DNA from 3 places in the Bilifractor sp. LCP19S3_H10 genome. Region 3 is predicted to be linked to each of the others. Evidence: riboswitches for the same ligand, from Rfam matches in the RefSeq annotation. Region 3 holds a riboswitch; each other region holds the start of a gene.

Region 1 (4,330 bases), on a different contig from region 3:
TATACTGATTGGTGCAATCGGTGTTCCGGTGTTCGCAGGATGGACAGGCGGAATCGGGGCGATCATGGGAATGACGGGTGGATTCCTTGTTTCCTTCCCGCTGATTGCGCTGTTTACCGGTCTTGGAGATGAAATCGGCGTCCGCCTTTCCGTGTCGGCGGGCGCGCGGGGCAGAAAGGTTATTTCCAGCGTGAGCCTTCTGATCGGCGTTCTGGTCGGCTATGTTGTAAACTATGCAGTGGGTTCTGTCTGGTTTATGGCAGTCGCTCAGTCAAATCTGGCTACGGCGCTCACGGCATGCGTGATACCCTTCATTCCGACATCAATCCTGAAGGCGGTTCTGGTGCTGATTCTCGGTCCGGTTCTGAAGCATTCTTTGGAGAAGGCGCATGTTCTGGAGGTCAGACGCACAGCTGCTGTCTGAATTCATTAACTTGTCAGTAGAATAAAAATACATAATGTGAATCGGGTGTTACCGTGTTTTGTGTCATTTTCGGAATACAAAATGTGAATCACGAGCGAACGCGTTTACCTCATTTCATTTTGGAAGGAGCATCGGTGCTATGGAGACAGACGGCCGGAAGGCGGATATGAGACTACGTCCCCATCATCTGCTGTGTACGCAGGGTTATGAGGGAAAAGGCTATGATGAAAATTTTGTCAGAGGGATGACGGATTATGTGACACGCATGCGCCGGGAAGAGAGCTTTTGTGTTGAGATCACCCTTCATCCGGATGATATCTGTGCCGCCTGTCCGAATCTCAGGGATCCTGAGCATTGCGTGAGCGATGACAAGGTGCTTGCCTTTGACCGGAAGGTTCTGGAATTGTTCGGTCTGAAGGAGGGAGAGACCTACAATTATCAGAAGCTGATACGGGACATTGATGATCATATGACTCGGGAAAAACTGCATTCCATATGTGGAACCTGCAGCTGGTATCCGGTCAGCCTGTGCCGGGACAGAATCCTTGGCATCCGGACAGAGACAGATCTGTAAAATGCGTACTGCTCCTTTTATTTTACAGAAAATATGCTTGAGTATGACTTAATATTCGTGTATCATGAGATAAAGGGCTATGTTACAGACATGCCAGGAGCTGTATTGATCCACATGCCAGAGCTGCAGATGAAAAGGAGGCACAGAAATGTTATTTTACAGATGTGATGGATGCGGAAACTTTATTACTTTTCTGACAGAGAAGACGGCTTGCACGCCGAAGTGCTGCGGCGAGACAATGAAGGAGCTTACACCGAACACAACGGACGCGGCGACAGAGAAGCATGTGCCGGTTGTCAGTGTTGAGAACGGAACGGTTACGGTCAAGGTTGGAAGTGTGGCACATCCGATGCTGGAGGAGCATTATATCCAGTGGATCATTCTGGAGACAAAGAACGGATTCCAGAAGAGAGATCTGAAACCGGGAGATAAGCCGGAAGCGGTCTTTGCGCTCGCGGATGGAGAGGAACCAGTCGCGGCATATGAATACTGTAATCTGCACGGACTCTGGAAAGCGGAGATCTGATCACAGTGACAGTACGGCACAAAAAAGGAGCGGCGATGCCGCTCTTTTTTGTATCCGGACTCTTACATACACTATGTGTGCGGTGATTCTGTATAAGTCCGCATGGGTATGGAACTATGCGACCGGACTTATGCAGTATGATGTTTTGAAACTTTTTTGTCGATACTCAGAATCTCCTGCTCCGGGTTGTATACCACCTTGATGTATGCGGAGACAGACGGTGCACCGGCGCGGATTGCGACATGCTGGCATTCCTTTACCACGTCCATCAGCTGGTCGTAGCTGTCTCCTTCGATGGCGGTCTCGAAAGGCCCCACATAATAGCTGAGGCCGGTGCTCTTGATGTAGGCGATAACCTCATCTACAATCCGGATCAGCTCTTCATCGTTGTCCACATCTGGTAATGTCTGAATGGCTACACTTGCCTTCATTTCTTTTTTCCTCCTTTTCCCTTTTCAACATCTTCGTATTCAACAGCCAACAAGGAAATCGTCCGCCGCAGGTGGATATCTGCGTCTGTCGGCATAAAAATGCAGCAGCGCCGGAATGAATCAGGCACTGCTGTATCAAGGATGAAGAGCGGGTTTTCTACGGAAAAATCCGGTGATTCTCTTTACGCTTCCTACGCTGGCATGATCCAGATCAGGTATAAGGGTCACAGACAACATCTGTATCTCAGTCCTTTCCGGCGGACTCCCCTGCTGTATTTTTATATTTTAGTCACTTTATTTTTCAGTGTCAATCCTGTGTGGTTAAAGACAGGAAAGTCGTTAAATGGTGATTTTGTCTTCTTGCCGCAGATTTAAAATGGAATCCGGTGGCTTCGGTGGTATAATGTGCAGGTATGAGTTTGAAAGCGGGTTTGGGATATGACGAAGGATATGACGAAAGGGCCGATTCTAAAGACCCTGATACTGTTTACAATTCCCCTGGTTCTGGGAACGCTTCTTCAGCTTACCTATAATGCGGCAGACAGCATGATTGTGGGGCGGTTTGTCGGAAAAACAGCGCTCGCGGCAGTGGGTACGACAAATCCTCTGGTTACGCTGGTTCTGCTTTTCACAAACGGGATCTGCCTCGGGGCGGGAATACTGGTGAGTACGCTGTATGGAGCGGGAAAGAAGGAGGAGCTGCGGAGACAGGTAAGTACGGGAATGATCTCGGGGTGCGTTTTCTCCGTGGCAGTCGCGGCTGTGATGTTTGTGGCAGCGAAGCCGCTTCTGATGGCGCTGCAGGTGGAGGCGGTCATTCTTCCGGAGGGAGTCTTCTATCTGAGGATCATACTGTTCGGCATGTTCTTCAGCTTTATCTATAATTATCTGGCCAGTATGCTGCGCGCGATGGGTGACAGCGTCTCTCCGCTGATTTTTCTCGGTGGAAGCGCGGTACTGAATATTCTGGGAGATCTCTTTTTTATCGCGTTACTTCATATGGGAGTGGAGGGCGCCGCAATCAGTACGGTGATCTGTGAGGCCCTCAGTGCGGTTCTCTGTTATTTCTATATTCAGAGGAAGGTTCCGGAGCTTCGGCTCGGAAAAAAATGGCTGATCTTTGACTGGTCGATGCTGAAGAAAACCCTTGCGTTCGGTTTTGTGAGTGCGCTCCAGCAGAGCACGGTTCAGATGGGAAAGATCGGAACCCAGACCATCGTAAATACGCTCGGGGTAAACGCGACGGCGGCTTTTAACGCAACGAACCGGGTGGATGATTTCGCGACAATTCCCCAGCAGAATATCGCGCACGCCATGACCTCGGTGATGGCGCAGAATGTCGGAGCGGGGAATGCGCCGAGGGTGAAGCGGACATATCGTGCCGGAATGTATTGCGAGCTCGTTTATGGCGTGGTGATCGGTGCTGTGGTGTTTTTGGCGGCGGGACCGCTGACCAGGCTGTTCACTTCGGACCCTGAGGTCATCGCGGAGGGGCAGCGCTATATGCGGCTCATCGCGGTCATGTATCCGGTTCCCGCGTTCACAAACGGACTTCAGGGATATTTTCGGGGAACGGGGGATCTGAAGGTCACGTTATATTCCAGTCTGATCAACATGGGAGTCCGGGTCGCATCGGAAATACCGATGGTGTTCGTGTGGCACTGGGGATTCATCTCGATTCCATGGTCGTATCTTCTCGGATGGATCGCGATGAGTATGTTTGAGCTTCCGTTCCTGATCCGGCGTCTTCGCCGGATGGGAAAGAGGCCGACAAACGAGAGAGCGGAGACAGAGTAAGGAGCCGCGGCGCGGATCAGATGTCGTAACGCAGGAGAAATGTGCGGCTTGGATCAGATGTTGTGACGCAGGAGAAATGTGCGGCGTGGACCAGATGTTGTGACGCAGGGAAAATGCGCGGTGCGGACCAGATGTTGTGACGCAGGGAAAATGCGCGGCATGGACCAGATGTTGTGACGCAGGAGAAAGGCCGCTGTGTGGGCTGAAGCCGCAGCTCGGGATGAGGTCATGATACAGGACGAAGCCGTGTGAGGTACCGGGTGTATCGGTGACCGGTGGAGAGTGAATATGGGTACAATTTTTTACATTATGGGAAAGAGCGCAAGCGGGAAGGATCACATATACACTGCACTGCTTGCCCGGTCGGAGCTGAATCTGAAGCCGATCGTGCTGTATACCACAAGGCCGATGCGGCAGGGGGAAGAGAACGGCAGAGAATATTATTTTTCAGACGAGAGGCATCTGGCGGAATTGAGAAAAGCCGGGCGGATCATTGAGGAACGTTGTTATCAGACGGTCAGCGGACCGTGGTATTATTTTACGGCGGATGAGGGGCAGATTGATCTGAAGAAGAGCGA
Region 2 (4,330 bases), on a different contig from region 3:
CTTCAAGCGAATCGCCGCCACCCGTGAAACGGGTGGTTCGGTCCGGGCTATAAGCCCGTGTTGCTAGGCCAGCGTCTCAAGGCGCTGGCTTTCACTTTATGGCTACGGGAAGTTTCTTTGATCACTTCCCGCAGCTCCGTTCAAGCCACATTGCTTTTTACTCGTCGCTGCCCCTCAAGGGGCATCCGTATTACTTACCCTGACCCTTAAAAGGGTCTTCGTATTCCTTTACGCTGAGCTTGTCCTGTATGATATCCGCCCGCTCCTGGTCTTGGATATATTTTCTGATGGTAGCTTCATTTAACCCTACTGTACTGACATAATATCCTTCTGACCAAAAATGTCTGTTTCCAAACTTGTATTTTAAATTTGCGTGCCTGTCAAACATCATAAGGGCACTTTTCCCCTTCAAATATCCCATAAATGACGCCACACTGATCTTAGGTGGTATGCTAACCAGCATATGTACATGATCTGGCATCAGATGACCTTCGATAATTGTGACACCTTTATATGTACATAATTGATGAAGTATCTCTGCAAGGTCTTGCTTGTATTGATTGTAAATGATTTTTCGCCTATACTTTGGTGTGAACACGATATGGTACTTGCACAGCCATTTGGTATGCGCAAGGCTATTCGCCTGGTTCGCCATGAGATCACCTCTTTCTTTTAAATAGTGGCTTGGACACCTCTATTATAGAAAGAGTTGATCTCAATTGTATAACCATTTGACTCTCACCCGCATAGCGGGTGGTTTTTTATTTCGCTCGGCTCATATTTCCGTTGGGAAATACTCGCTCGAGCTCAACAGGCTAAAGCCCATAACAAGGAAGGCCGCCACGCAACAGTTTGCGCAGCGGCCTTCTTCTACATATCTTCCGTATCGTATTATATATTTTCAGTATTATATATTTTCAGTATTCTATATCTGCCATATTTTATATCTGCAGTATTCCATATCTGCCGTATCCCACTATCTGGTTCCCCAGACGTTTACAATCACACACCCGATGATAATCAGCACGATTCCAAAGACGCCGACACCGGTCAGCTTCTGCCGGAACAGCAGATAGCCGATGACATTTGTGGCGATCAGTCCCACTCCGCACCAGATTGCGTAGGCGACGCCCACGTTCATACGATCCATGACGTGAGAAAAGGTGTAGTAGCACACACAATAACACGCGATACAGATAATTGACGGTAACGGCCGGGTAAAGTGATGCGTATACTTCAGGAGCGACGTTGCCGCCACCTCCGAAGCGATCAGTACTGTCAGCAGAAAAACAGTCATTTTGATTCCTCCTGCATGTTCACTTACACGGATGCTGTCTCATACTGCGACCGACCGGGAATTCCTGCGCTGCATCATCCACGGACATTCCGGCCTTCAGCGTCTCATACTGCGACCGTCCGGAAATTCCCGCACACGCGCCGTCTCAGTGCCTCGCCCGTGCCTTATGCCACGCTCTGTCTCGAATTACCTCCCGCAAGCGCCATCCCTCTGACCCTTATCATCGCCTTATTCACGGCCGGTATGAGAAGCAGCACAATGGTAAGTCCGCACTCCACGAAGATGTAGATCGCATTGTAGGCAAGGGAGTATCCGATCGCCGACATTCCGTATTCATTGCCATAGCTTCCAAAGAAAATGTAGCCTGAAAGAACCGCGAAGAAATACCTGCCGACAACTCCAAGCAGATAGCCTTTGATCAGTCCGTGTTTCGCCCCGGAAAACACACCGGAGAGTCCGAGAACCGTAAACGCAAACACATAATCCACCAGCATTTGCGGCAGAGAAATAATATAGGGATCGATGATCAGCTGGAGAAGACCGTAGGCAAGACCTGCAAACAGCCCTGTCCCAAGGCCGTACCAATATCCCACAAGCGATATCAGCAGCATGGAAAAGAAGGTTATGCTGCCGCCCATCGGCAGATGAAACAGCTTGATCATGGATGCGACCGTCGCAAGCGCGATTGCCATCGCCGAGAATACAAGCTTTCTTGTGCCGAGCACACCCTTCTGGTCCGGTTTCCGGATCAGGCAGACCAGAAGCAGTGCCAGAATGATCACGGCAATTACTGCAATGTAGCCGACCTGCGTCAGCTGATATACTCCGTCACTTCCAAGAGTAGCAAATACAGACATAATATAATCCTCCTCACAGTTGTCTGCGGGAGGATTTCACTTTTCAAAAATACGGAACTCTCAGAAACATTCATTTCTTTGATCACACAGCCTGCATTCAGACTCAGCTTCCCTACGCCGGCATTAACCGGATCAGGTCATCAGGGTCAGCCGCATGCACGGCACTCTCAGCTTCCGCTCCCCCAGCAGTTTTTCTTTGTATTTACAGTATAGCAGATAAAGCAAAACCGTCAATTCATTTTCCTGCTGATTCAGTGACCGCTCATTTCCCCGCTGATTCAGTGACCCGCGAAGTGCTCCTTCGCGAATTCCATATCCTGCACCAACTCCGCAGCCCCAAGATAATTGCCCTTCCGGTCTCTTACGGCAAGATAGTTCACCAGCATGGTCCTTCCGTTTTTCTCCATCCATACCGGTACACTGTCCCTGCTTCCGTCCCGGAAGCTGTCCAGAATACTGCGGACCATGGGCTCTACCTTTGGCGGATGGCAGGAAAAGACCTCCCGGTCAATGGCCATTCCCGCGCGCTTGAAGACCTTCGGTCCCTCATTGAAGTAGCGGTTGATGTTGTCCGCATCAATAAAACTGATCTCCATCGGTATGGTGTTCAGCAGTGCTGTAAGCTGCGGAACCGTCATATGTCCGCCCGGCATCACAACCTCGCCCTGGGAGAGGCCAGGCTTTTCTGCCTTTTTCTCTGCGTTCAGAGCCTGCTCCGCTTCTTCCCAGTCCGTAAAGGACTGACCGAGGATCTCCGTATAATCTCCGGAGTCCCGGTACACCGAATACCAGTCTTCCGCCGTGAAATTCACCGCGCAGATCGGGAAGAGAATATTATTTTCTTTGTAAATCATTTCCTCCGCCCGGTCAAGCACCGCCGACAGCCGGCCGTACCAGTCGTCGTCGTGATCTTCATCCTTTGAAAGCGCACTGATCTCGTCGCGGATCTCATCATCCACGGTCCACATGACATCTGACGGGCCGGAGATATCATAACGCACCTTCAGATGCGGATAGAGCAGATCTCCTTTCTTCGCGTAGTGAACTGCAATCTCGCGAAGCTGTGACATAAGCCCGTCGTCCGCACTCTTTCCGGCGACAGCCTCACGCGCACGGAGAAGAAGCGTCTCGATTGCCTGATTCTCCCTCTCAAAAAGATTCAGCGGATGGCCCGGAACCGATGCGAGCGAAGCCGCCAGCTCTTTGCGGTCGCCCGGATCTGCAGCTGCCGTTGAGGTCATCTCCGCTATACGAGAGAAGTCTGCTGTCCTCTGCTCAGCGGCAGAAGCACCGGCTCTCTTCTTCTCTGCAGCAGAGGAACCTCCTGTCGCCCCTGCTGCAACAGAGGAATCTCCGGCCTTCCCTGCTACAACAGAGGAATCTCCGGTCTTCCCTGCTGCAACAGAGGAGTCTCCGCTCTTCTTCATAAGAGAATCCTCTACCGCCTTTTCCGCATTGGCGATCTTCTCTTCTCTTGTCGCACCGTGGAAAAGCGCGGAATGTACATCGCAGAGCTTCTGCACCTCCTCAAGAGGAGTCCCGGATTTCAGAAGATCCTGCTCTGCTCTCATGATTTCGGAGGCATCAACATCACGGAAATTTTTCACAAAATCGGCTCTTACCGCTTCAAGGTCCTCACCGCTGCCGAGTCTTCTCAGGTAGCTCTTGAGAAGTTCGTTGCGCTCCTCAGTCATGCCGCCTTCTGTCTGCGCCGCCTCCCGGCTCACACTGTCGCCATCTGCCTGTGCCGCCACCCGGCTCACACTGCCGCCTTCTGCCTGCGCCGCCGCCCGGCTCACGCTGTCACCGGCTGCCTGTGCGTCCTTTGCTTCCTCCCAGGGCATTTTCAGCTCCGGCATTTCTCCCTCGATCTCAAAGCCGTGCGTCATGAGTGCCATGACCACATCCATCATCGAGATATTTTTCATCTTCGCGCCCTTCGGAATCGTCATGACTCTTCCGACAGAACCGAGCATTCCCTTTTTCGTGATCTCCCGGAATCCGACGCCGGAAAGGATGTCTCTCAGCTCCGGGTACTCCTGCACCAGTTCATACACAGATTTGTTAAAGTCAATCTTCTTTGCCATATCTCTGCTTACTCCAATACTCATATATATGTACAAGTTCAGACTCAGTTGTCAGTAAACGTCGGTCAGTCAAGTGTCAGCAGCAATGC
Region 3 (4,330 bases):
ATCTACATAGAAGATACCGACCAACCCGAAGGTAATGCTCGAAAAAATCACCCACAGAAGAAACGAAAGGTCCAGCACAAATGCCTTCCATTTATTTCCATACATCATGTTTCTGCTGATCTGGAACGCTTCCTCCATCGGCATGTCCGGATATTCAGCCAGAAGATACGGGATCATCCGGTATTCATACCCTTTCACGATTCCCGGAATCACGAAAAGCAATGACCAGAGGAAGGTATAGAGATCACGGAAGAACATCACCTTTACCACGTTCTTGTAGGAGTGATCAAATCCGTACATGATTTCGCGAAGCTCCGCTTTCTGGTGAAGATTCGTATAAAAGAACCTCCGCACCCCGACTTCCAGCGGATTCAGCAGAAATACATCGGTCACAATCGCGATGACGGCGATCACCACCACCACCATAAAAATGATCCCCGCAGCCATCAGCCACGCGCCTAACATCCCTCCGGGAATACCGCCCGGTCCCGCATGAAATCCGAAAATATCAGTGTCTCTGCCGGAAACGACATCATAATTCAAAATTACGTTGCAAAATCCGGATAACGCTCCTCCGCCTGAGCTGCTGTAAGATCCTCCGATCACCAGCGAAAGAAGAAGTCCGGCAAGAACAGCTTTCCAGTAATTGCCCCTGAATACCTCTTTTGACCGGTTTTTTAATCCGATCCTAGTCCACATACTGCTCCTCCTTTTCTGTGCTGCGGCAAATATTGCAGTATATTCCAACATCCGCGGCAGCCCTGTGGCAGCTTCCGCCTCGCGGCGAAATCTGTAACCATGATTTTCATCCTTAAGTATACAGAATCCAGTGCCGGTAGGAAAGCATTTTCTTTTTTATTCATTTTTTATTCATGCAACAGAAAACAGGGATTTCACAGAACCTCTGTCCGGTGCTGCCGGATGCTGACCTCCAGTCAGCCCCAGGATAACGGCAGGCTTGTGAAATCCCTGCAAAATATACTTTGATCAAATGATATCGATACATTAGAGAATATCGATATATTCTCCCGCCAGTGCTTTATTCATGCTCCGCACCGCGCAGAACTTTCCGCACATGGAGCAGGTGTCACTGTGATCATCCTCCGGCGCCCGGCTGTCCCGAATGGACTTCGCAGTCTTCGGATCAAGCGCCTCCTTGAACTGGGCTTCCCAGTCAAGCTTCCGTCTTGCATCCGCCATCCGGTCGTCCTGTTCCCGCGCACCCGGAATGCCCTTGGCGATATCTGCCGCGTGAGCCGCGATCCGGCTTGCTATTATTCCCTGACGTACATCGTCTATGTTCGGAAGCGCAAGATGCTCCGCCGGTGTCACATAACAGAGAAACGCAGCACCGCTCATCGCCGCAATCGCCCCGCCGATCGCAGCTGTAATGTGGTCGTAGCCTGGTGCGATATCTGTTACCAGAGGTCCGAGTACATAAAAGGGTGCTCCCTTGCAGATGGTCTGCTGAACCTTCATGTTTGCGGCGATCTGATCCATCGGCACATGGCCTGGCCCTTCCACCATGACCTGGACATCCCGGTCCCACGCCCTCTGCGTCAACTCACCAAGCCTGAGCAGCTCGCCGATCTGACAGCTGTCCGTCGCGTCCGCAAGGCATCCCGGCCGGCAGGCATCACCGAGGCTGATAGTCACATCATGCTCCCGGCAGATCTCCAGAATCTCATCATAATATTCGTAGAAGGGATTTTCGTTCCCCGTCATCGCCATCCATGCAAAAACCAGGCTTCCTCCCCGGCTGACAATATTCATTTTTCTCCTGCCGGCCTTGATTTCCTCAATCGTCTTTCTGGTGATCCCACAGTGCAGCGTCACGAAGTCCACACCGTCCTCCGCGTGCAGACGCACGACATCCACAAAATCCTTTGCACTGAGGGTCGCAAGATCCCTCTGATAATGGATCACGGAATCATAGATCGGAACCGTGCCGATCATCGCCGGACATTCACTGGTCAGCTTTCTGCGGAACGGCTGGGTGTTGCCATGACTGGAAAGATCCATGATTGCCTCAGCGCCGAGATCGACGGCGCTGAGAACCTTCTTCATCTCCACGTCATAATCCTTCACATCACGGCTGATACCGAGATTTACATTAATTTTCGTCTTCAGCATACTGCCGATGCCGTTCGGATCAAGCCCCTTGTGCGCCGGATTCGCTGGGATAACCACCTTTCCTTCCGCTACCCAGTTCCGGATTTCCTCCTCCGTTCTTCTCTCTTTTCCTGCCACAGCCTTCATCTCCGGAGTGACGATCCCTTTTCTCGCCGCCTCCATCTGCGTATGATACTCTCTCATCTGTAACCTTGTCCTTCCTTTCGAATTCTTTAAATAAAATAAAGTCACTAGCGCTTTTCGCGTGTGACGCTCCTGTCTGCGATTTCGAAGAGCTGTTCTGGTATAATACTGTATAAACTGCGGATTGCTCCGTGCTTTGTGGTTTCGAAGAGCTTATACACAAAAAAGACGATACCCAAATGGATACCGCCTAAAAGACTACATAAAAAACACCAGTGCTCGCACTTCCCTACGTTGGCATTATCCAAATCAGGTTCTCGGGTCGTATCTCATGTGATACCTCTCAGCCTTCCGGCTCCCCATGTTTTTCTATTCTATTGTTCTGTGCCTGCCCGGATGTTTCCCGGAAGCCAGGCGAATTGAGCCTCACAACGGGTTCATGATAACACATTCCCTTATTTTCATCAAGCGTGCTTTTGCGCGAAAAATCAACCATTTTCAAAATTCTTTTTGATTGCCGATCTGAATTAACGACTTCTGACACTTTGTCATACATATGCCTGTTATCTCTATTGACAACACTCAAAATCGCTAAAGGCGCACTTCATTCAGGCATTTTTCCTCAACGCAAAGTGGGGATAACCGAGAATTTTCTCCCGGTAATAACCGGTCATTGAATACACGACTTCGCGCGTCTCCCCGATGCTCTTCCCCAGAACACGAAGTACAAGACCATAACGATCAAGCAGAGACAATCCGAACCGGACCTCGTCGGAACCGGTGAATTTCTGATTCAGAAAATTTCTCAGTTCCTCCAGCATAGCCTCGTCGACACCTTCATCAATGATGACAGCGGAATTGTAGTTCATGGATCCCTCAAAGCATCCGATTTCATGCATATGATCTTCTTCCGGGTTGACGAGCAGAAAGTCATGGAACAGAAGCCGACCATCCATCCGGATATCCGTCTTCAGCCCGATATCCCGGTACTGGAAGGGTTCCTCGTCCTCCGACCACCCGGCAGTCAGCCCGTCGGTCATAATCAGTCTGGATCCCGGAGCCATCTCGATCTCTGTGTTCTGACGAAATCTTGCCCTGGCGTATGGAATCGTCTCATCAATATAATACTCCAGGAAGGAATCCTTTCCGATCTCCACCCGATTGTTCTGACTCGTCAGTCTTCCCCCGTCGCACTTGTAGATATAGTTCGGGGTCTGTGTTGTCACAATCGCATGACACTGTTCCTCGAGCGAAACCTCCTGAAGATACGTCTCCCCCTCGGTAAAACCGCCGCCGGTGCTGATCAGAAAATAATAGGGAACGTCTCCGGCAGCCGGAATGTTCCCGGAAATCCTGGAATTTCCCCTGCGGTAGGTCGTCTGCGCCACAGTTCGCCCGCTTCGGTTTGTAAATCCAAGACGGATCTCTCCGTCAAATTGACTTTTCATTCAAGGTCCTCCAGAAGACAATCCTTCTTCAGCCATCGCACAACATCCTCGAGACCTTCGTCTGTCTTCAGATTCGTAAACACAAAGGTCCCGTCTCCGCGAAACTTCCGGGACGTCTCCCGCATGTTCTCCAGATTTGCTCCGACATAGGGCGCGAGATCAATCTTGTTGATGATGAACAAATCCGACTTGATCATTCCCTGTCCTGCCTTTGCCGGGATTTTCTCTCCTTCCGCGCAGTCAATGATGTAAATGGAAAAATCTACCAGCTCGGGGCTGAATGTTGCCGCGAGGTTATCGCCTCCGCTTTCAATGAACATCAGATCGAGGGTGTGGTTGAAACGCTTCTCCAGCTTCTCCACCGCCGCAAAATTCATGGACGCATCCTCACGGATCGCCGTGTGCGGGCATCCGCCGGTTTCCACCCCGATGATTCTGTCCGCATCCAGTACGGAATGGGATACCATATACTCTGCGTCCCACTTCGTATAGATATCATTGGTGATAACCGCCATACTGTATTCATCCTTAAGCCTTCTGGTAAGCCTCTCGATCAGCTGCGTTTTTCCGGATCCTACCGGACCTCCGACTCCGATTCTTACTGCCCGTTTCATGATTCATTATCC

Evidence for each region. Region 3 has a riboswitch for thiamine pyrophosphate ahead of thiC (phosphomethylpyrimidine synthase ThiC). Riboswitches for the same ligand answer to the same signal wherever they lie in the genome.
Region 1: linked by a shared signal. The riboswitch ahead of ACTQZS_RS10595 (thiamine-binding protein) and the one ahead of thiC (phosphomethylpyrimidine synthase ThiC) in region 3 are both predicted to bind thiamine pyrophosphate.
Region 2: linked by a shared signal. The riboswitch ahead of ACTQZS_RS10185 (energy-coupled thiamine transporter ThiT) and the one ahead of thiC (phosphomethylpyrimidine synthase ThiC) in region 3 are both predicted to bind thiamine pyrophosphate.

The regions. Positions count from the first base shown of each region.
Region 1 is NZ_JBQKFT010000013.1:14,986-19,315, forward strand. Features, by position in the region: gene ACTQZS_RS10580 (biotin transporter BioY) at 1-424, shown strand, start outside; gene ACTQZS_RS10585 (DUF1284 domain-containing protein) at 564-998, shown strand; gene ACTQZS_RS10590 (desulfoferrodoxin family protein) at 1,147-1,524, shown strand; gene ACTQZS_RS10595 (thiamine-binding protein) at 1,653-1,955, opposite strand; TPP riboswitch at 2,127-2,234, opposite strand; gene ACTQZS_RS10600 (MATE family efflux transporter) at 2,394-3,752, shown strand; gene ACTQZS_RS10605 (guanylate kinase) at 4,041-4,330, shown strand, end outside.
Region 2 is NZ_JBQKFT010000012.1:37,794-42,123, reverse strand. Features, by position in the region: gene tnpA (IS200/IS605 family transposase) at 191-655, opposite strand; gene ACTQZS_RS10190 (DMT family transporter) at 977-1,297, opposite strand; gene ACTQZS_RS10185 (energy-coupled thiamine transporter ThiT) at 1,462-2,154, opposite strand; TPP riboswitch at 2,247-2,348, opposite strand; gene ACTQZS_RS10180 (DUF438 domain-containing protein) at 2,433-4,241, opposite strand; gene ACTQZS_RS10175 (cupin domain-containing protein) at 4,307-4,330, opposite strand, start outside.
Region 3 is NZ_JBQKFT010000004.1:194,243-198,572, forward strand. Features, by position in the region: gene ACTQZS_RS05090 (DUF975 family protein) at 1-699, opposite strand, end outside; gene thiC (phosphomethylpyrimidine synthase ThiC) at 1,006-2,316, opposite strand; TPP riboswitch at 2,526-2,628, opposite strand; gene ACTQZS_RS05100 (hypothetical protein) at 2,600-2,812, opposite strand; gene ACTQZS_RS05105 (urease accessory protein UreD) at 2,865-3,704, opposite strand; gene ureG (urease accessory protein UreG) at 3,701-4,318, opposite strand.